DNA from 3 places in the Thalassotalea insulae genome. Region 2 is predicted to be linked to each of the others. Evidence: riboswitches for the same ligand, from Rfam matches in the RefSeq annotation. Region 2 holds a riboswitch; each other region holds the start of a gene.
The links. A riboswitch is a leader RNA that binds a small molecule or an ion and turns the genes downstream of it on or off. The one in region 2 is predicted to bind cyclic di-GMP.

Region 1 (7,569 bases), 2.0 Mb from region 2:
ATGGCGCAATCGCTTTTGGCCACTTGATCCCGTATTTATCATGATTTTGTTCAATTGCAGCGGCAACGATACGTGAAACGCCGATACCGTAACAGCCCATGGTTAAGGTTTGATTTTTACCTGCTTCGGTTAACACGCCGCAATTCATTGCTTTTGCGTATTTATCGCCTAACTGGAAAATATGACCGACTTCAATACCACGTTTGATCACTATTTTTCCTTTGCCACATGGACTTGGATCGCCGGCCACTACATTACGAATGTCAGCAACTTGATAGTTTTGGATATCTCTGTCCCAATTTGCTCCATTATAATGAGTATCGTTCTTATTGGCGCCACAGATAAAGTCAGCTAAGTGTGCGGCGCTGCGGTCAACAATGACTGGAATAGTTAAACCAACTGGACCAATAGATCCTGCATCACAACCTGCCACGTCAGCAATTTGTTCATCTGTTGCGAAGGTTAATGGGCTAGCAATTTGAGATAAATTTTCTGCTTTGATTTCATTAAGCTGGTGATCACCACGTACTACTATGGCAACTATGCCTTGTGGCTCACCGTTTTCGTCAGCACCAGCTACCAATAGTGTTTTGACTGTTTGCTTAGCGTCGATGTTAAAGAAATTGACAACTTCATCAATTGACTTGACATTCGGTGTTGCAACTTCTTTTAATTCCTGGCTAGCAGCAGGGCGTTCACTCGTAGGGGCTAATGCTTCTGCTTTTTCGATATTGGCTGCGTAATCGCTTTCGTCACTAAAGGCGATATCGTCTTCACCAGAATCCGCTAAAACATGGAACTCATGTGAGCCTTCACCGCCAATAGAACCGTTGTCAGCGATTACCGGACGATAATCTAAGCCTAAACGTTCAAAAATACGGCAATACGCATCAAACATGATCTGATAGGTTTTTTTCAAACATTCATCACTTAAGTGGAAAGAGTACGCGTCTTTCATTAAGAATTCTCGGCCACGCATTACACCAAAGCGTGGACGAATTTCGTCTCGAAACTTGGTTTGCACCTGAAATAGGTTTAACGGCAGCTGCTTGTAACTGCTGATTTCGTTACTTACTAACTTAGTAATTACTTCTTCGTGCGTTGGACCTAAAACAAATGGACGTTGATGGCGATCGTTTAATCTCAGTAATTCCGGGCCATAATCATCCCAGCGACCTGATTCTTCCCATAAATCAGCAGGTTGCACCATAGGCATTAAGGTTTCGATTGAACCGGCTTTTTCCATTTCTTCACGGACAATTTTTTCAACTTTACGTAGTACCTTTAGTCCCGTCGGTAGCCAAGTGTATAAGCCTGATGCAACATGACGAACGAGTCCCGCCCGTAACATTAATTGGTGGCTGATCACTTCTGCATGAGCAGGGGTTTCTTTCAACGTTGAAAGCATATATTGGCTAGTACGCATGGATGGATATTCCAAAAAATAGGGTTTATAAATTAGTGCCTTTATTCTAGCAGGGCGCAAGGGGATGAAAAAGAGAAATTGACCACAATTTGTGTTTTATTATCAGTTAATAGTCACAAATTGTGCTTATTTTTAGTAAAGAGGAAAATTTATTTAGCGGGTCATTTTCTTAACAAATACTACGACGAATAACGCGATGGTAAAACTGCCGGTAAAGGCTTCTATTGCGGCGATTGCGCGCGAGATACCAACAGGGGTAAAATCGCCGTAGCCTAAGGTGGTAAACGTGACGATCGAATAATATAAACAGGAGAGAAAGAGGGAAAAGTTCTCGGTGATGCTTTTGTTGCTATCGTAGGTGAGGACATCGCCTTGATAACTTAATCCGGTGTACGTATATAATGCAGCACATATAACAATAAGCAGTAAGGAGATACCAACAATGCGGATTGGGTCTTCACCATAACCACAGAATAAATCCACAATTTTGGAGCTAAAGCGCCGAAAACTGGCTTTAGGCATTTGCATTCGACGCATGGTGAGCTCTTTTTGAATAAGCTCGCCTGACATGGTAAATATACCTTCCATTTCAGCGTGCTTTCTTAGATCACGATAAATTTCTTCTGCTTGCTCAAACTGATCTAAAGCCAAAGCTTGTTCGCCTTCTTTGAGCAATTGTTTCGCCCGCACTTCCTGTACTAACTTTTTGCCAATGGAAAGGTGCTCGATTTTGCAACCTTTCCATTTGATCCCTAAGAGGTTGGCACCGTTAAGGTTGGCACAATTTAAGTTGGCATAACGAAGATCACTTTTCATTAAACTGGTGTGGTTAAAATTAATGTTAAAAAGGTGAGCACCGGACAAGTTAGCACGGTAAAAATCGGCGTAAGAAAAATCAAAACCTTCTTTATGGTAATGATTGACCAGATCAATATTTTTCAGATCGGTATTTTTTAAGCAAATGCCGCGAGTCATACCGCCCGAGCGTGTAAACTCTATCAATGCTTCTTTGACTTCGGGACCCGATTTATCGACACTGCTGTCATGCCAATAGCAATAATGCGAATGTTTCATCGCTTCTTCTAAACATGGGATCCCGTCCGGATCATCGTATTGGCACAGGTGATGATTTTTGTTCATACCGCCAGTATAGTCAGCAGAAAATATTTTGCCTAATTAGGTAGTTATCTAGAGCTATGTTAGTACTGAGGAGTAAAGGGGTCATTGCTGAGCTGATATACTCAGCAATGGTTGTGACTTTAAAATGAGATTTTTTTTCTTTTTCCTGATGCCGTAGTTTTTTTATTTGCTGAAGCTTTATTCGTGGATAACGGCGCTTTTTTCTTTTCTGGTTTAGCTTTAGGAGTCTCTAATGGCGTATGGCAAATGACTTCAATAAAATCACCATTAAACTCAACTACATCCTGATGATAAATTTTACGACGTTTTTGCAATGCAATTTCACCATTAACAGCAACATAGCCTTCGCTAATTACTATTTTTGCTTCGCCACCACCGTTGACTAGGTTGGCAACCTTTAACAACTTACATAGCTCAATTGGCTGATTTTCAAGTTCGACGCTAATGGTATTGTTCAATTTTTACACCTTAATTATTGCACTGTAGTTATTGTAACTTGCATGTTCAGGTGAGCACAAGATAAAGGCAGCGAGTGTGTAGAAACAAAGCAGATACAAAAAAGCAGGAATATCTATTGAACTGAACGCTTATTTCCGTAGAATGCGCGCCAGCTAGAAACGGCAAGGTGCTTGAAAGGGTACTACGCAAAACATCCGGTCTAAGGGCTTATGCCTACGATAGCGGAGTTACCTCAGCAACAAATCACTATGTTCAGGTAATCAAGCGTAATAGTACAACCGTTTCTTTAATACTAATTAGGTTGTTTATTAATAGGATTATTCATGAAAAACATTATTGCTGTTGCTACTATCATTTCTTTATCTGCTAGCTTTGCACCAAAAACTCAAGCCTCTACTATTGCGCAAAATTTATGTGAATACGTCAATGTTGATAACAAATCAAAATTACGTTCATATCTAAAAACTAACAAACTTAAAATTCGTAATGTATTTGACGGTATTCAGTGTAATGGTCAAAACTTGCTAGCATTTGCTGCGTCTCGTAATGCTACGGAAACAGGTGCTATGATAATTGGCAAGTTATCGAAAAAAGTGATTGAAACTAATTTATCTGCATTAGCTAATAGTGAATTAGCTAGCGTAGCGCAAAAGCGAGTGCAAGGTTAATTGCCTAATTAATTGCTGTTAATCTATAAATGAGAAGCGTTGTCTGTATTCAGACAGCGCTTTTTTATTGTCATTAATTGATACACAGTTAACGATAAGTACCGATAACATTTTCTACCGTCATAATGCCAAACATTACTTTGCGTATAAAAGATTCAGAGCTGCCGACTAAGTTAAAGTTTGGGTGCTGAGACCAGACTTTTTTTAATTTTTTATCTAATTCAATCGCCGCTTGCTCCGATTCGTTTCTGACCGGGTTGTTACTTTTTATACTTTCCCCGGACCTGGCTGCCGTTTCGAAAAATATCACCGCGTCATAACGGGCTAACTCTAGTTCTAAGGAGGTATTCATTTTAGTAAAAAAGTCCTGCTCACTTTCAGGCCAATACGCCAGACCGTCTAATGAACCCCTGTCACATAAAATTAAACAATCTGGATGTGCGGCTCGTTGAATATCTTCTAAGTTTTTTTGCAGGTTAAAGATCGCCACTTGCTGCGCTTTAAGTACTTCTGGTGTCATCGCACGACTGATACCACCACTAAATATCATGGTTGCAGCTTCCGGGACCGAGGCTATCTTCCCGCAAAATTCTCGCCGGATCAAATCAAGCGCGGTAGTTTTTCCGCCGCCCGGGCCACCGGTTAATACGATGCGTTTTTTTATTTTTGTGATATTCATAATGAAATAATAGGTTTGAATTCTCGTTCTAGTATCGCAGTACTTTCTTTATTATCACAGTAATTAGTAGGTTAAATTAAATTTAACCCTATGCTAAAAAAGATTTGCAATGTGGTTCATCGATAAAATTATGCTAATGAGCGCAATAGAATATTTACTCTTGCACTCATAACGCTATGTTAACAAAAACAATATGGGGAACACTATGAAAAAACAAATATTATTACTATCGACTTGTTTGTTGCTTAGTTCGTTATGCTTTGCGGCTGACTTTTCTTTTACTAAAGGGCAAAGGTCGGCAGCTGATCTTGCTTTGGATGTGCAACGAAAGGGGCCTCAAGTAATAGAATTAACAAAAGTTAGTTCAGGAATGACAGTATTAGATTTACTCGGAGGTGGAGGTTATTACAGTGAGCTGCTCGCAGAAAAAGTCGGGAATAGCGGTAAGGTTTATCTGCATAACAATCAAGCATATATGCCTTATATTGAAAAAGAATTGGCGGCACGACTAAAAGATAATCGTTTAGCTAATGTGATCCGTTATGACAGAGAAACCGATAATTTAGAGTTAGCCGATAAACAGTTTGATGCGGTATTTTTCATCCTTGGTTATCACGACTTGTACCATAAAGCCGAAGGTTGGGATATTAATAAAGCGCAGTTTTTATCGGATGTGCTGGGCGCGCTTAAGTCAGGGGGCCAGCTAGTGATAGTTGATCATTCTGCGGTAGCGGATAGTAAAACTAAACATGCGCAAGAATTACATCGTATCGATCAACAATATGTCATCGATGAGTTAACTCAGTTAGGGTTAACGCTGGTGAAAAAGAGTTCAATACTAGAAAATAAGCAGGATTCTCGGATGATTTCACCATTTAAGCCGGAAATTCGTCGTAAAACCGATCGCTTCATTTTGGTATTTGAAAAAGCCTAAGCTGAGTTAGCACAAATTAGACCTTAGCTGAGTTATCTTTTAACGGGGCTTAATGGCAATCATTAAGCCTAATTTATACCACTATTTCCGTACTTTTTTCTTTTTCTTTTTCTTTTTCTTTTTCTTTTACTTTGTTCTTACGTTTTACCGTCATATTTTTTAGCTTTTATCTCTCTAATATCGCTACTGAACTCAGGGCTAAATGTATCAAACTATGTCGTTAGATTTCAAAGCTTATCCATGCTGTAATTAAGCGCATTTTCCCGGTGATTAGTCGTATCTACACTACTTATTTTGCTTGAATCAACTAGCTTTAACGTTAATTTGTTCTATTGAGCTTGTTTGGCAATGCCCAAATAAGGAGGCGGTATGAAATTAACTGCTAGTGCGTTAGCTAGTCCGGCTGCGGTTGCAGTAGGAGTTGCTTTGATCATCTTAGTTGGCTTATTAAGCTTAGCTAAATTACCGGTGCAGTTATTTCCGGATATCGAACGGCCAACCATTGCCATTCAGACCTTTTGGCGGGCGGCATCTCCCCAGGAAATTGAATCTGAAGTTGTTGAACCTCAGGAGCAAGTGCTCAAAGGTATCCCAGGGCTTAGAGCGATGAATGCTTTTGCCAATCGTGGCAGTGCGTTTATTAATTTAGAATTTGGCGTTGGCACTAACATGGATCAAACGTTAATTGATGTTATCAGCCGTATGACCCGGGTAAACAATCTGCCCCGGGATGCCCGTCCTCCTAGGATCATGCTTGGAGGCTTTGGTGGCTCAGCACCGGCATTAACTTTTTTCTTTTTACAGGCGCTACCTGGTAACAGCCAAGCCATTGATGATTATATTGATTTTGCTGATGATGTAATTCGTCCCCGTATTGAAGCGTTGGACGGTGTTGCGAGTGTTCAGACGTTTAATCAGCAAAACCGCCAGCAATTGCAAATTCGTTTTGATCCAATAAAAGCAGCAGAATATGGTATCGAAATTCCACAGTTGATCGCTTTAGTGTCAGCGACTAATGATGTTTCAGGTGGTTTTATCGACGTTGGTCGCCGGCAATATACTTTACGTTTTACTGGTAAATATCAGGTTAGTGAACTGGAACAGTTGATTCTAACCGCTCGAAATGGCCGCAACATTCGTCTAGCGGATATTGCAAAAGTTGAAATTCGCCGCCCTGATAAACAAAGTGTTGCAGTACAAAATGGTAATCCAGCATTTGGCATGAGGATCAATAAAGCCAACGGCGCGAATGTACTGGAAACCCTTAATCGGGTGAAAAACGAGGTGGCTTTGATTAATCAGCAGTTGTTAGCTGAGAAAAAGTTGGTAATGGTGCAATCTTTTGATGCTTCGGTATTTATTTACCGAGCGATTAATTTAGTCACTAGCAACTTATTTGCAGGCGTTATTTTATCAATATCGATTTTATGGTTTTTTATTCGTCGGGTACGGGCAACGCTTATTATCGCGACGGCCATTCCTATCAGCTTGTTAAGTACCTTTATTGTGCTTGAATTTACCGGACGCTCGCTGAATGTCATATCGCTTGCCGGGCTGGCCTTTGCTGTTGGTATGGTACTCGATGCAGCAATTGTGGTGCTGGAGAATATTTTGCGCGCCAGAGATAAAGGGCTGGATAGCCATCAAAGTGCTATTGAGGGAGCGCAACAGGTGTGGGGGGCATTATTGGCTTCCACCGCAACCACAGTGGCTATTTTTCTGCCGGTGTTTTTCTTAAAGGATATTGAAGGCCAGTTGTTTGGTGATTTAGCGCTAACTATTGCTATTGCGGTGGCTATTTCATTAATCGTTGCCGTAGTTTTGTTGCCAGTGTTGGCGAAATATTTTTTAACAACAACCCAAGTTGCAGATCCGAATCAAAGGCTGTGGCAGCGCATTAGCGATATTGTTATTAAGCTCACTAATAGTGGTAAAAGACGGCTGCTGTTAGCGATATCCTTATTAGTGATGCCAGTATTTATCACCTATCTGGCAATGCCGAGTTTAGATTACCTGCCTCCAGTTAAACGAGATGCGGTAGATGCTAACCTGCGTTTTCCGCCTGGGGCTAATGTCGAAACCATCACAAAAGAAGTAATTGAACCGATTGTTGAACGCTTACAGCCATATATGGACGGTGAAAAGCAGCCGGCATTGAAAAATTATTATCTCTTTAGTGGGCAATTTGGTGGTCGTTTAGGGGTAAGGGCAAAAGATCAAAGTCGCGTTGACGAATTATTAGCGATAGTTAGAAATGAAATCC
Region 2 (7,569 bases):
CAACCGTATTCCCTACAAAATAAGTGGTGGTACTTCGTTTTTTTCACGCTCTGAAATTAAAGACGTAATGGCTTACCTTAGAGTATTAGTCAATCCAGATGATGATAATGCCTTTTTACGGATAGTTAACGTGCCAAGGCGCGAACTTGGTCCAGTTACTCTAGAAAAACTCGGCACCTACGCCAATATGCGACAAATTAGTATGTTTGCCGCCAGCTTTGAATTAGGGCTAGAGCAACATCTATCCGGTAAAGGACTGGCAAAAATGCAGGCCTTTACCCGCTGGTTGGTGGAAACGGCAGATAATGCTGAACGTGGTGATACCGCAGCGGTGCTAAGAGCAATGATCCGGGAAATAAACTACGAAGACTGGCTCTATGATACCTCGCCAAGTGCTAAAGCGGCGGAAATGCGGATGAAAAATGTTACCGAATTATTTAGCTGGGTCACTCAAATGCTCGAAGGCTCTGACGATGAAGAACCAATGACCTTACCACAAATCGTCACCCGACTAACGCTGCGCGATATGATGGAGCGAAATGAAGAAGAAGAATTTGCCGATCAGGTACAGTTAATGACGCTGCATGCATCAAAAGGACTGGAATTTCCCTATGTATTTTTAATCGGTATGGAAGAAGGCTTATTGCCACACCAAACAAGTATCGATGAAGATAATGTTGAAGAAGAGCGTCGCCTAGCTTATGTCGGCGTTACACGGGCACAACGGGAACTGATTTTCACTTACGCCAGAGAACGCCGTCAATTTGGTGAGGTAGCCCGCACCGAAGTTAGCCGCTTTCTTTATGAGTTGCCGCAAAATGATTTGAACTGGGAAGTAACGCAAACGAAAAAGAGCCAAGAGCAAAAGCAAGCATCGGCTCGTCAAGGAGTAGAGAATTTACGCGAATTACTGAAAAAGAAAAACGCGTAGTTATTTGTCGCTGCTCGGAATTAATTTTGTTTCGTGTTCGATCAGCATCGCCTCAATAAAAGCGATAAAGCCACTGAGATTATTGCTACTCCAGACACGTTTAATTTGTGCATCTTGTTTAGCAATATGAGTCGTTAATTGCTTATAGTGTCCTGGCTTATAGCTATCACAGCACTTTTTCGCGACTTTATGAAGTTGTCCCTTGCCACGTAAACTCTCTCGAAAAATCATAGAGAAATTATTTACTAACGGTAATAACAGCTCTAATTCCGCCGGGTCACTGACCAATTCCTTAATTCGTTTATACCTAGCAACGGAAAACTCTTCATTTTTTTTAGCAATAACCGCAATGGAGTCCACCATTTGCTTGCTTTCTTTCTTAGCATGCGCAGCGTCTTTTTTCACAATTAACAACTGTCGGTACAAACTTTCCGCACGAAAATAAAAATAAATACTAACGGCAACAAATATACCAATAATTACCAGACTAAATACCATATATAAGCCTATGTTTTATAACTACTATATTCAGCTCTCGTTGATTCGCTCAAACGAGATAAGAAAATGTAAGGATCAATATCTTGAACATTTGGAGATTGGCAATCGTAACCAACTTTTAAAGAAAACTCACCTAAATTAGCAAAAAACTGCACTTTTAATGCGTTTGTTAATTGTTCAAAGGTTTTTCTTAACTGCTCTGGTGCTTGATAAGGAGCAAGAAATAAATACTCTCCCTCATTAATTAACCCAACCTGATCAAATTCTCCTTTATGTTCATTAACCAAGGTAGCGATAATACGTGCCACTTCCTCGACCACCTTTTTATTGAACTGAAATCTTAATTCTTGCCAATTATCGATGGAAAAATACCCCACTGACAGTGGGTATTCAAATTTTCGCGCCATTTTATAATAATGTTGATAAAAGCTCTTAGTTTGCGAAGGCGTTGCCAAAATATCTGTCGGCTTTTCAATTTCATCATATTGCTGATTCAATCGTTTTGCCCTGTGTTTAAGTATTATGCTCAATAGTAAAATCACCATTAGCGCAATGACGACAGCCAGACTGACAATTACCTGATATTGCTGGTTAAATTTTTCAGCAAACTGATTTTTCAGTTCAGTTTCTGCCGCCATATTTAGTGACAATTCGCGATTTTTTTCGCTGGCAATATTATTAGGATCCAACTCGCTTGGCAGGTGCTGATGGACATGATTAAAATGTTTATAACGCTCAATATACCTAGTTTGCGCCTGATAAGCTTGTTGATATAACCCCTGCTCCTGATACATTTGCGCCAAGTATTGATAGAAGGCAATTTGTTCTTGAGTCAATTCCGTACTGTTAACCAACATTTCAGCCTGAGTGATATATTGATAGGATTGTGCGTAGTTTCCCTTAACTTTGGCTACCTGAGCCAAGTTAAGTAAAGTTGTTAAATACGGCTGAGGGATGTTTTGCCCATGAAAAAGTTCATTCGCCACCATCAAATGCTCAGATGCCTGATCATACTTTGCTTGCTTTAATAACACTTGCCCCAAGCCAAGCTCTGCGTATGCAATTCTGATCGGCGCATTTTTTTTCTCAGCATATTGTTTTGCACCATTAAAGGCATGAAAGGCATCATCTAACTGATCTAATTTAAGATAACAACGAGCAATATTGTAATAGGTCTGGTCAATATTAAATTGTTTATTCTGATCAAACCTGATTTTCAGTACCTTATTATATAGTTTTAGCGCCGTTTGATATGAACCTAAATAAAAATGCGCATTAGCAATCACCGCCAGTAAATGAATATGATCATTAAATTGCTCATAATTTGCGAGCAATTGCTGAATTTGCTGTAAATCGATTAATGCCAGTTGATGCTCCGCAATAACCGCATTCGCCATAGCCCGATATCCCAAAGCCTTAATCAACAAAATAGGAGTGTTAATTTGTTTTGCCAATACAACCGCCTGATCGGCAATTTCCTTCGCTTGGTGATATTTACCTTTATAGTAATAACCAGCGGCCACTTTCAGTGTTAATGATAAATGTAGCTTAGCCTCTAGACCAATCAACGCTTCGCCATCTAAAGAAAATTGTAATGCTTTCGCCAAATCCCCTTTATTAACGGCTGCATCAGCTAATAAACTAAACATTTTACCTATGGTATTAGCGTTATAGAGCTCTCGATTGCGAATCACTTTTTGCGATAATTCAATCACTGTTTGATAAGGCAAGGATTCAGGATCGGTCAAAAACAAGGTATCAACCTGAATAATATTGTCTTGCAGTTCCGACAGTTTTGCTTCATTGGCATCAACAAAAGTTGTAAAAAAACCAGAAAACAGCACTAACAGCACAAATAAGCTAGATTTCATTAATCTATATTTTCCTTAATATTCATAACATTATAAATAAACTGTCGATAGTGGCGACGACATGACACGATAATTTATCATAAAGGTTTACAAGCTGTCTTCATAGCTTATAATGGTCACTGAGCTGCTAAAGCTCGATAAGGGCAAATCTAGTGAAAGCTAGAGACGCAAAGTTACCGGTCTAAGGGGAAACCTAAGATAGCGGAACTACCGAATTTAGATATAGTGGGGGCTTGTCTATATTTTGCAGTCGCTAACTTACTATTCCTGACCTACTTTGCGTGCCTCCCTTGTCCCTCTCATGAGTTTAATAAAACATCATGTCTACTGCGACACAATAGCGCATTATCAACAAATTTAGGCAGAATCAATCTTACCAGCCACTTTATTTACATTTTATTAATACTAATTCCATATTTACTCTAGCACTTTTGACAAAATTGCTAGAGAATAGATGCCATAATAATAATAATAAGACGTCGCCGCGCTAATTAGAGGTTTGGAAGTAGTGAAGTATCATGATTCCATGGAACAAGCAGATAACAAACTTGCGCTTGCTATAAAGCAATTGCAACTTTGGCACCTCCCTGCTTCGCCGATAAATTATGCCGTCAGTTATGAATATGTCAGCGGCAAAAATACAGCGCTCATTGCGCAAATAAAACAGCATTTTTCCTTAGGCAAAAAGCTGGATAATTTTTTTATTGAAGAGCTATATCAACTTTATATTCTCGGACAAGGTAAATTTCGTGACGAGATAATCACAGAAATTGATGACCTTATTAGTGGCGTCCAGCAAAATAGTGAAAGTTCGGTTAACTTTACTAGCAACTTAATCAAAAGAATTGATGACAACATCACAGGATTAAAATCCCAAAACGCCCAACAAATCGCATACGCTATCCAACAAATTGAAAAGGCGTCGCTGTCATTTAAGCAAAAGCAACAACAGCTGGCGCAGCAATTAAAAATTTCTAAGCAACAATCGCAATCACTGAAAAAAGAGTTAGCAGAAGTTAAAAAGGAAATTTATCTGGATCCATTAACTGGCTTATACAACCGTAAGGCACTTAATAAGCACTTGGAAAGCTGGAGCAAAGAGAATCCAAATAAGCAAGTGGCTGCGATTGTGATTAGTGTCGATCAAATGCAACAAATAACTCAGAAATACGGAGCCTTGATCAGCGATGTATTATTGGCAAAAGTAGCGAATAAAGTTAGCAGCTACGTCGGTGACAGTGGGCTCCCAGTGCGTGCTGGCCACGATGAATTTTTAATACTCTTGCCAGAAATTGAACGTTCTACAGCCGGCGAAATCGCAGAAAAAATCCGCCAGGGTGTAGAAAAACTTCGTTTTGTTAGCAGCAAATCAGGAATGCATTTACCACAAATGACGATTTCAACCGGGGTTAACGACTTTAAACTGTCCCAAAATGTTCAGACAATTCTTAATTATACCCGCACTTTAGTAATGGATTTGCAGCGCGGTGGTCATAATAGGCTCACAGTAGCTAATTAACCCCAGCTCGGCTTCACTAATTATCTTGATCGAGTGCCTCGACTTGCACAATAAGTTCATTAAGGCTTTGCTCAGAGTAGACTGTAATACCGTTCTGACGTAGCAATGCTGCCGTCAGCCCTTGCCCAACAATTTTTTCTCCCTGAAAATGACCGTCATATATTAACTGACTGCCACAAGATGGACTGGATTCTTTTAATAAAGCGTAACGAATTTTATGTCGCTGGCAAAGTGCCAAAGCAGACTGCGCCCCTTGATTAAAAGCATCAGTGACATCAATGCCGGTATTATCATAAACCCTGTGATCTAGCTGGCTAATTTCAGCTGGTGCTCTAGGCACAGATAAGCCGCCGGCAACTTCAGGGCAAACAGCCACTACACGTCCTTGTTGCTGCCAGCGAATGAGCTGTTGATTTAGTAACAGCTGATGGCCGCCATCATAACGGACGCTTTGCCCTAACAAACAGGCACTGACTAATATTTTTTCCATATCATGCCCCTTTTAACACTGCATAAAAAGACTCTATATTCATTTGAGCCATCTCATCTTCACTATCAAGCCAGATTGACTCAGAGTAGCATTCAAAATTTAATTGAAAATGATTTTGCTGCCATAGTAAGCGGGCTACCACCCGATCGGCTCCTTCTAAAGATTCAACCCACTGACATTGTGGATACTGATGAAAAAATTGCTCTACGATTAGCGCAATATCTTCTTGCGACCAGTTCTGATTGCACGTTAATATAATATTTGAATCAATTAACTCGTTGCATTTAATAATAAATTTAGTCGTCATTTGATCTAAACCTAAGAATTCTCTTTGATTGCGCTATATTACTAAAAAAAGCAACGACAGCTTTGATCTTTTTACCTATAATCAGCCAAGGCGTTTAAATTCTATATAAAAATTAAGAGAGAGAAAGTTATGAAAAAACTTACTTTAGCCGTAGCAGCTACAGTGATGATGGCATCTCCAGTGTTTGCCGGTGATATTGCCGCAGGTAAAGCAAAATCAGGCACTTGTGCTGCTTGTCATGGTGCAACTGGCATATCTGCCGTACCTATGTATCCAAACTTAGCGGGTCAAAAAGAAGTTTATTTATCCAAACAATTAAAAGATTTCAAATCAGGCGCTCGTAAAGATCCAGTAATGGGTGCAATGGCAATGCCTTTATCAGATGAAGACATTGCAAACTTAGCGGCATATTTTGCCAGCTTGAAATAACTTTATCTTTCTTGATGATCTCAAAAGGCGCATCAGGCGCCTTTTTTATTTCTATAATTTATGCTCTTTAATCAAAGAGATAAAGGGCTGACCATAACGCTGTAACTTGGTTTCACCAATGCCACTGATATTAAGCATTTCATGGTTGGATATCGGCTGGTATTTAGCCAGCTCTGATAAGGTTGCGTCATTAAAGACAATATAAGGTGCAATATCCTCGGCATCCGCCAGTTCCTTTCTCAATTGTCTTAATTTAGCAAACAATTTACGGTCATAGCTGGACTTTTGTGTTGATCGTCGCCAGTAACTGGCTTTTTGCAAGCGCGGAGACGCCAGCATTAGTGCGATTTCTCCTTTTAATATCGCGTGAGCCGCCTGAGTCAAACAAAGTACAGAATGATTAGCAATATCCTGCTGCAGAAAACCTAAATGAATTAACTGTCTGATAATCGAATGCCAATAACCCGGGGTTTTGTTTTTACCGATGGCAAAAGTCGATACCTTATCATGGCCTTGTTTAGCAATATTATCTGTCGTTACGCCCCGTAAAATATCAACCAGATAATTAGCGTCACCTTGTTGCCCAATGCGATAAACACAAGATAATACTTTTTGCGCGACCTCTAAACCATTAAATAAACTTGGCGGGTCTAAGCAAATATCACAGTTACCACACCCCTGCTTAGTGTATTCGGCAAAATAGTTTAGTACCAGCTGTCGACGACAAGTCTGTGCTTCAACAAAACCTGTGATCGCCTGAAAGCGTTGCAGTTCAACATGACGCCGCTGTTCGTGCTCACTGGATTCAATGCGGGATTCAATACGTTTAAGATCATTTTCATCGTAGAGAAAAAGCGCCTCTGCCGGTAAGCCGTCACGTCCGGCTCGGCCAATTTCCTGATAATAAGACTCCAATGTTCTCGGCGGTTCAAAATGAATAACAAAACGAACATTAGATTTATTGATCCCTAAACCAAACGCTACCGTTGCTACCACCACCTGAATATTATCTTTGGCAAATCCTTCCTGAACAATGTCGCGAATTTCAGGCTCCATTCCGGCATGATAACCTGCGGCGTTTATTCCAGTATTCGCTAACGCTTTCGCTAACTTTTCCACTTGCCAACGACTACTGCAATATACAATGCCACATTCCTGCTGCCGCTTTTTGATATAACTGATGATCTGCTGAGTGCCCTGATACTTATCCGCCAGTGTTAACCGAATATTAGCGCGGTCAAAACTATCCAAATGGATATAAGGGTTCTGTAAGCCTAATTGCTGTAAAATATCCTTACGAGTCGTCACATCTGCGGTCGCCGTTAACGCGACTACCGGCACATGAGGAAATTGTTGCTTAATAGTATTTAGCCGAGTATAGGCAGGCCTAAAATCATGCCCCCATTGTGAAATACAGTGAGCTTCATCAATGGCAAATAACTTGATCGGCAACTCTTGCAATCCCTGAATAAAATAATAGTTATTCAGCCGCTCCGGTGCGAGATACAATAAAGTGATCTCACC
Region 3 (7,569 bases), 1.6 Mb from region 2:
TTAGACAATGTTTAGCGTGCGGTTTTCACTGATTTTATTTTGATACAGTAACTGATCAGTACGTTCAAAAAAGCTTTGTTCGCTATCAGCCCGATTCATTAAACTGGCGCCTAATGAGCAACTGACCTGATACTTAGAGAGCAAGCAACAGGCGTTAATCGCTTGATGAATACGCTCTTCGATAACTAACAATGAATTTTCATTGGCATCCTCAACCAATACGACAAATTCGTCACCACCAAAGCGAAATAAGCTGTCAGAATCACGGACACTAGCGCGTAACGCATCGGCAAAGTGAAGCAAGATGTCGTCACCTATTTTGTGGCCATAGGTATCATTAATGGTTTTAAATTTATTTAAATCGCAGACTATCATACCGACTTTAGAATGTTGACGATTGGCATGGTGCATGGCGCGTTTAAGTTGCTGGTCGAAATAGCGGCGGTTACCTAATCCGGTTAAACCGTCTTGTAGCGCAAGTTGCATTGCTTTTTGATATTTAATCGCGTTATTTAACGGGTGTAGCAGTACCTGATGCAGCTGTTTAATAACTTTGTTATTACTAATGCTGATCGGCGCATTTAACGCATAAGTTAAGGTGCCGACATAATGATTATTAATTTTAAGCTCGTAACGACGCTCTTTTTTGCCCGCTTTGCTACCTCGAGCGGCAGCGCTGATCTCAGCTTGTTTAAAATACAGGCCAGAAAAGTCGACGTATTTAGCTGCTTCCAGAGCAAAGATGTTAAGTAGTACATTAAGTTCAAGACTGGTTTGTAATTGCTCGGATAACGCAAGTTTTCGATAATTATCCTGATGATCCTGAGTATCAAATACTCTAAACGCATTGAAATCGACAGAGGTGTTTTCAACTAAATTTAATGTTTGCATAGCGGCACCTTTTAAAATACTACAGCATTTACAAAGCAAAAAATGTACCTATAAAAAATATCGCTATGATTACAATGGGATAGAGGGGAACTCAGTAACAATAACGGCTAGAGGCGGCATTGTAATGTCATATGTCATAAAATTGTCGGCAAGTGTTTGCCGGTTTGTTTTGACTAAAATAGTCAGCTAATCAATAGTCAAATAGGGATCAGTTAAAACTTTTTTCCTAAATTACCTGCAGGCAATATATACTAAAATCATAGCAACCATTTTACTCATTAATTTTATTAGGTTTTTTGTGACAGATTACGTAGAAATTCTCGCTATTCTTACCAGTGCCGTATTGATTGTTTGGTTATTTAGAAAGCTGCATTTACCGGCGATTTTAGCTTATTTAGTCGCTGGGATGTTGGTTGGCGAACATGGCTTAGCGTTAACCCATGAAAGTGTTGACTATGAGCATTTTGCTGAGCTTGGCATTGTTTTTTTACTGTTTACTCTGGGGTTGGAGTTTTCATTACCAAAACTCATGGCAATGCGTCACTTAGTGGTTGCGGTTGGTAGTTTGCAGGTCGGGATCTCTATGTTGATCTTTATGAGCATAGCGTTATTTTTAGGACAAAGTTTTGCCAGTGCCATCGTAATAGGAGGGATTCTAGCGCTATCTTCTACCGCAATTGTTATCAGGCAGCTGAGTGAAAGCGGGGCGATGAAGCGAAAGTCGGGACAAATTTCGGTCGCGGTTTTACTGTTTCAAGACGTTGCTGTGGTGCCACTTTTGATCATTATTCCGATGTTCGCGGAGCAAAGTGATACGTCCATGGTACTGGAGTTGTTATTGGCTTTGGTAAAAGGTGTCTTTGTTGTCGGCATTTTATTGTCAGTGGGGAAGTGGGTACTACCTAGGATATTTAATTTAGTTGCTCAGGTTCGAACGGATGAACTGTTTGTTTTAACTACCTTGTTAGTCACATTAGTGGCGGCGGCGTTAACCCAATGGTTTGGCTTGTCTATGGCATTAGGGGCGTTTTTAGCTGGAATGATGTTAGGGGAAAGTCAGTATAAACACCAGCTAGAAGCAGATATTCGCCCTTATCGTGATATTTTACTGGGCTTATTTTTTGTCACTGTCGGCATGAAATTAAATCTTGCGTTACTACTTTCTTCTCCATTGCTGGTATTGGCATTATTAGTTAGCTTTATGCTGATTAAAATCTTAGTGCTCAAGTTTCTGGTGGTACGTGCCGGAGAGCAAACTAAAGATGCTTGGGCATCGGCAATCATGTTGGCGCAAATGGGGGAGTTTGGTTTTGTCTTAATTGCCTTGGCAAGCCAAGTGAATGTTTTACCACTTGATATTGCTTCTTTGTTATTAGGTGCAGGTGTTATTAGTATGGCAATTACACCATTTATGGTAGAGCACGCCCGTCAATGGGGAGTTTGGCTTAGTAAGGAAGAGCAACAAAATACTGATGAGCTGTCGCAGTTGCCGAGCCAAAATGAACTTAATGATCATGTTATTATTTGTGGTTTTGGCCGTATTGGTCAAACAGTCAGCCGTTTTTTAAAACAAGAGTCAATCGATTTTGTCGCGATAGATATCGATCCATTAAGAACCACCAAAGCGCGGGAAGCGGGAGAAAATGTATTATTTGGCTCTTCTCGCAAAACCGAGTTATTGGAAGCGGCAAAGTTATCTAAAGCTAAGTTAGTGGTGATCGCTTTTGGTGAAGATAAGCAGTCGATTGAAGTGATCCAAAAAGTGCGCTCTTTAGCGCCTGATGTTCCTATTTTAGTGAGAACGCGCAACGATGATAATCTGGAACGTTTACAGCTAGCCGGTGCTAATCAAGTGGTACCTGAAAGCCTTGAAGGGAGCTTAATGTTAGTGTCTCAAGTGTTATCTCTTTCCGGGATCCCTTTTTCAAAAATTGTTAAGCGGGTGCAGAAAGAGCGGAAAAGTCATTATAGTCATTTACATGGTTTTTTTCAGGGGGAGCATACTGACATGAGCCCAGAAGCTATAGAACGGATAGAGTTTGCTAATGCGGTGTTATTAACGGATGACTCTTTTGCGGTTGGCCACAGTATTGCAGCATTAAATTTAACAGCACGGCGTGTCACGGTTGTGAGTTTAAAACGTGATAATAGCGAAACAGAAGAACCGCCATTAGATACTGTGCTCCAAGCGCAGGATACGTTAGTTATTCGCGGTAAACCACGCCGTGTAGAACGGGTAGAACGCTACTTGCAAGAAGGTCGATAAATTTATAATTCGAGATATTCTCTTATTCTTTGCTCTTGTGCTAATGCATCCTGATAGCCGAGTTTAATGAGGTGCTGACAGTATTGTTTATCAAACAGCAGGTAGCTGATGATACTAGATTCAGGATCGTTTGCTATCCCCATCGTTCTTAGCAGTAATCGAATCGCCAATGGCAGCTGATGATAGTACTCAAAGGCTATGGCATTAAAATCGTGACTGGGGTTGATAACAAACGAGTTGATATTCTTTAATCCCTCATGTGTCCTTTTGTTTTCCTGATTAATAAGCGATAAGGTATTGTTGACTCGGTTCATACGTTCTAAGTCACTTTGCAAGGTATCTGAAAAAATACCGTCGAGTAAATGGCCGGCTATAGTGGCTGTCGTTGGCGGATGCGGATTATTTTCTCTTGCGTGTAAGGGCTCTTTCGGCTGCTCGACCCCGATAATAAATAACTTTTCTCCACCTAAGTGAATGGCCGGGCTTAGCGGCGATAATTGATGAATAGAGCCATCACCATAATGTTCGTTATGAATTTTTATCGATGGAAACACTAGTGGAATTGACGCTGAAGCTAGTAAATGATCACTGTTGATCATGCTAGGAATACCACGACGTTTTGCTCTAAACCAGGGAATGATAGAGGATTCTGATTGAAAAAAGCTGATGGAATCACCACTGCTGTAACTGGAAGTAGTGATAGATATCGCCGTTAAAAAATCCTTTCTGATATTGTTGTCAATGCGCCGGTAATCAATAACTTCGTTTAGTAGTAAACGAAGTGGTGCGTTATTGAGTAAACTGCGTGGCGTTTTACTGGCATAATCGGCCTGAAAACTGGCGAAAATCCCTTTAAAGATATGAGAAAAAACTCGATACGGATCGCTATGGTAAATACGACTGGTAGTGAGGTTTTTCCATACCCATTCTAATTTTTTTACCCCCAGTTGAAAGCAGGAAGCGTAGCAAGCTAAAGCCGTAGTGTTAATGGCACCGGCAGATGTCCCGCACAAGATGGGGAAGGGCAAAGGGTGGTTTCTTGGAGCAAACTTTGAAATAGCTGAAAGCACACCAACTTGATACGCTGCTCGAGCACCGCCACCAGTTAGCACTAAGGCATTTTTACTGTTTTTATAGCTTCTTTTATGTGACATTTATTATGAAATTCTATTGTTATCATTTTAATTGTAAATTGTTTATGAAAATAAACAATGATTTGTAACTATTTGACATAAAAGAAAAAGCCAGCAAATGCTGGCTTTTTAAATTGACATAGAATTATTAGCTAGTAAAACAGTTCACTTGTAAAACAAATAACGCCTACTAAAAAATAATTTAACTGCTGACGCGAGCGTTAGCAGCGTCGATTAATGGTTGCGATCCATTTTGCATTAGTGCCAAGTTGTCTGAGACAGTTTTCTTTGGCAATTTTGAAATCATCAAAGAACCTGTATCTACAGAGCCACGATCGGCAGCAAATACTAACAAGTTTTTACCATTACATTGAATACCATCAAAAACACTACGAATTTTCAGTCTATTCGCTTTTAAAAATCTCCGCATGCGTTTCTTATCATCAGCGGCAACGTACTCACACAAACTTTGTGCTATGTTGGCTGCCTGAGCTTTTGGAACAGATACAACAGACGTCAATGTTAAAGCAGTAATCGTAGAAACTAGTAATAATTTTTTCATTTTAATAACCTTATAAATGCGTAATAGTTAATTAAAAGAAAAAACCACAGGACGTACCTAATAACTCGGTAACTCCGCTGTCATAGCCATTATATTGCAATAAAGACCTTAGACCGGTGGTTTTGCGTAGCACGTTTTCGCGTGCCTTGCCCTTTCTTTGTCACCTTCAGTATTACTAAATTCGTATAAAATTGCAAGAGGAGGGGCATTTTCCGCAATATTTGTCATTAAATAGCGTGAAATTATTTTTATATAAAACAAATGATTAGTCGTGAACTACTCACTTAGTTATCACGAGTAGCTATATCAGTGACTGTTAAATTTTAGTTTTTTGTACAAAAAAGGGAGCTGATGCTCCCTTGTGCTTGGTTAACACTATAAGGTTAAAATGTCATTTCTGGTACATGCTCTGGAATAACGAGTTCACCAGCGGTCAGTTTAACAATTTCTTCAACCGATACGCCTGGAGCACGTTCAAGTAGATGAAACTTACCGTCTTTGATTTCGATAAAAGCTAAGTCAGTTAGTACTTTTTTGATACAGCCTTTACCTGTAAGAGGGAGTGTACAATCGGCTAATAGTTTGGATTCACCATGTTTTGATGCATGGGTCATTGTTACGATAATATTATCAGCACCGGCAACTAAATCCATAGCGCCACCCATGCCTTTGATCAGCTTGCCTGGGATCATATATGACGCAATATTACCATGAACATCGACTTCAAATGCGCCAAGCACGGTTAAATCAACATGGCCGCCACGGATCATGGCGAATGATTCTGCAGAATCAAAGATTGACGCACCAGTGGCCATGGTTACCGTTTGTTTACCGGCATTGATCAGGTCGGCATCAATAGTTTCTTCGGTTGGAAACTCCCCCATGCCTAATAGACCATTTTCCGATTGCAACATTACTTCCATTCCTTTTGGAACGTAGTTAGCTACTAAAGTTGGAATACCTATGCCTAAGTTAACGTAGTAACCATCTTGTAATTCTTGGGCAACACGTTGTGCAAGTTGTTCTCTTGATAAAGCCATTTGCTACTCCTTACTTGGCACGCACGGTGCGTTGTTCGATGCGTTTTTCAAACGACCCTTTAATCAGTCGATCGACGTAAATACCTGGGGTATGGATCTGATCTGGATCTAGTTGACCCGGCTCAACGATTTCTTCCACTTCAACCACAGTGATTTTACCGGCAGTTGCTGCCATAGGGTTAAAATTACGCGCTGTTTTGCGATATACCAAGTTGCCGTAACGGTCTGCTTTCCACGCTTTGACAATAGCAAAATCACCAGTGATTGCCGGTTCTAGAATATAATGACGACCGTTAAATTCACGTTCTTCTTTGCCTTCAGCTACCGGAGTGCCGTAACCTGTGGCGGTATAAAATGCTGGAATACCAGCGCCACCAGCACGCATTTTTTCGGCTAATGTACCTTGCGGCGTTAATTCTACTTCTAGTTCGCCACTCATCATCTGACGTTCAAACTCGGCATTTTCACCGACATATGATGCGACAATCTTTTTAATTTGACGATCTGGTAATAAGACACCTAAACCAAAGTCGTCAACGCCACAGTTATTTGACACGACTGTTAATCCTTTAGTGCCTTTGCGCTTGATTTCTGCAATCAAGTTTTCTGGAATACCACATAAACCAAAACCACCTGAAATGATGGTCATGTTATCTTCTAGACCTGCCATGGCTTCTTCGTAGCTTGACACTACTTTGTCAAATCCGGCCATTATTTACTCCTCGATATAAGGTTTGTGTTGCGCCCGATACGCATTCGAAACTTTTGAAATAGGCGCTTTGCCTAGTATGTCACTGATAAACCAACCGGCTTTCAATAACTTGTTAAAATCTATACCGGTAGTTATGCCAAGACCATGTAATAAATACACGACATCTTCTGTAGCGACATTACCGGAAGCGCCCTTAGCATACGGGCAGCCGCCTAATCCGGCAACTGCACTGTCAACAACGCTAATACCATTTTGTAACGCAGTGTAAATGTTGGTTAACGCTTGGCCATAGGTATCGTGGAAGTGAACTGCCAAATGCTCCCTAGGAACCTTTGCCATCACTGCCTGTAACATCTTTTGTACGCTTGCTGCTGTGCCAACACCGATAGTGTCTCCGAGGGAGATTTCATAACATCCCATGTTATGAAGTTTTTCTGCCACTTTGGCAACTTGCTCAGGGGCAATCTCTCCGTCATAGGGACAGCCGACAACACAGGAGACATAACCTCTGACTTTGATATTAGCTTGCTTAGCCGCAGCTATGATCGGGGCAAAGCGCTCTATGCTTTCATCTATCGAACAATTGATATTTTTTTGGCTAAAGCCTTCCGATGCCGCAGCAAATATTGCTACTTCATCGGCGTTTGCAGCAATAGCGGCATCGTAGCCTTTGATGTTCGGTGTTAGTGCAGCATAAGTGACACCAGACTTTCTTGCGATACCCGTTAATACTGCTGTTGACGTTGCCATTTGCGGCACCCATTTTGGCGAGACAAAGCTGCCACTTTCAATATATGAGAGTCCTGCGTCAGTAAGCTGATCAATTAATGCGATTTTATCATCAGCGCTAATTAACTGTTTTTCATTTTGTAGGCCGTCTCTTGGACCAACTTCAACAATTTTTACCTGTGAAGGAAAAGTGCTCATACGTACCTCGTTAGTCTTCGGTGTTAAATGCTAATAAT

Region 1: another riboswitch for cyclic di-GMP. It lies ahead of QQK06_RS17600 (DUF3718 domain-containing protein); the one in region 2 lies ahead of QQK06_RS08820 (GGDEF domain-containing protein).
Region 3: another riboswitch for cyclic di-GMP. It lies ahead of QQK06_RS16060 (DUF3718 domain-containing protein); the one in region 2 lies ahead of QQK06_RS08820 (GGDEF domain-containing protein).

Annotation. Positions count from the first base shown of each region.
Region 1 covers NZ_BSST01000001.1:3,920,984-3,928,552, forward strand. Annotated here, with positions in the region: gene QQK06_RS17585 (proline--tRNA ligase) at 1-1,426, opposite strand, end outside; gene QQK06_RS17590 (ion channel) at 1,580-2,566, opposite strand; gene QQK06_RS17595 (RNA-binding S4 domain-containing protein) at 2,686-3,024, opposite strand; cyclic di-GMP riboswitch class I at 3,176-3,260, shown strand; gene QQK06_RS17600 (DUF3718 domain-containing protein) at 3,349-3,693, shown strand; gene QQK06_RS17605 (AAA family ATPase) at 3,782-4,372, opposite strand; gene QQK06_RS17610 (methyltransferase domain-containing protein) at 4,578-5,306, shown strand; gene QQK06_RS17615 (efflux RND transporter permease subunit) at 5,676-7,569, shown strand, end outside.
Region 2 covers NZ_BSST01000001.1:1,936,380-1,943,948, forward strand. Annotated here, with positions in the region: gene rep (DNA helicase Rep) at 1-931, shown strand, start outside; gene QQK06_RS08810 (hypothetical protein) at 932-1,429, opposite strand; gene QQK06_RS08815 (tetratricopeptide repeat protein) at 1,438-3,300, opposite strand; cyclic di-GMP riboswitch class I at 3,433-3,515, shown strand; gene QQK06_RS08820 (GGDEF domain-containing protein) at 3,809-4,819, shown strand; gene QQK06_RS08825 (2-thiouracil desulfurase family protein) at 4,836-5,309, opposite strand; gene QQK06_RS08830 (DUF3630 family protein) at 5,311-5,616, opposite strand; gene QQK06_RS08835 (c-type cytochrome) at 5,746-6,045, shown strand; gene recQ (DNA helicase RecQ) at 6,097-7,569, opposite strand, start outside.
Region 3 covers NZ_BSST01000001.1:3,582,862-3,590,430, forward strand. Annotated here, with positions in the region: gene QQK06_RS16045 (GGDEF domain-containing protein) at 1-891, opposite strand; gene QQK06_RS16050 (monovalent cation:proton antiporter family protein) at 1,190-3,157, shown strand; gene QQK06_RS16055 (patatin-like phospholipase family protein) at 3,160-4,311, opposite strand; gene QQK06_RS16060 (DUF3718 domain-containing protein) at 4,493-4,852, opposite strand; cyclic di-GMP riboswitch class I at 4,917-5,013, opposite strand; gene QQK06_RS16065 (3-oxoacid CoA-transferase subunit B) at 5,236-5,892, opposite strand; gene QQK06_RS16070 (CoA transferase subunit A) at 5,903-6,604, opposite strand; gene QQK06_RS16075 (hydroxymethylglutaryl-CoA lyase) at 6,608-7,531, opposite strand; gene QQK06_RS16080 (acetyl/propionyl/methylcrotonyl-CoA carboxylase subunit alpha) at 7,542-7,569, opposite strand, start outside.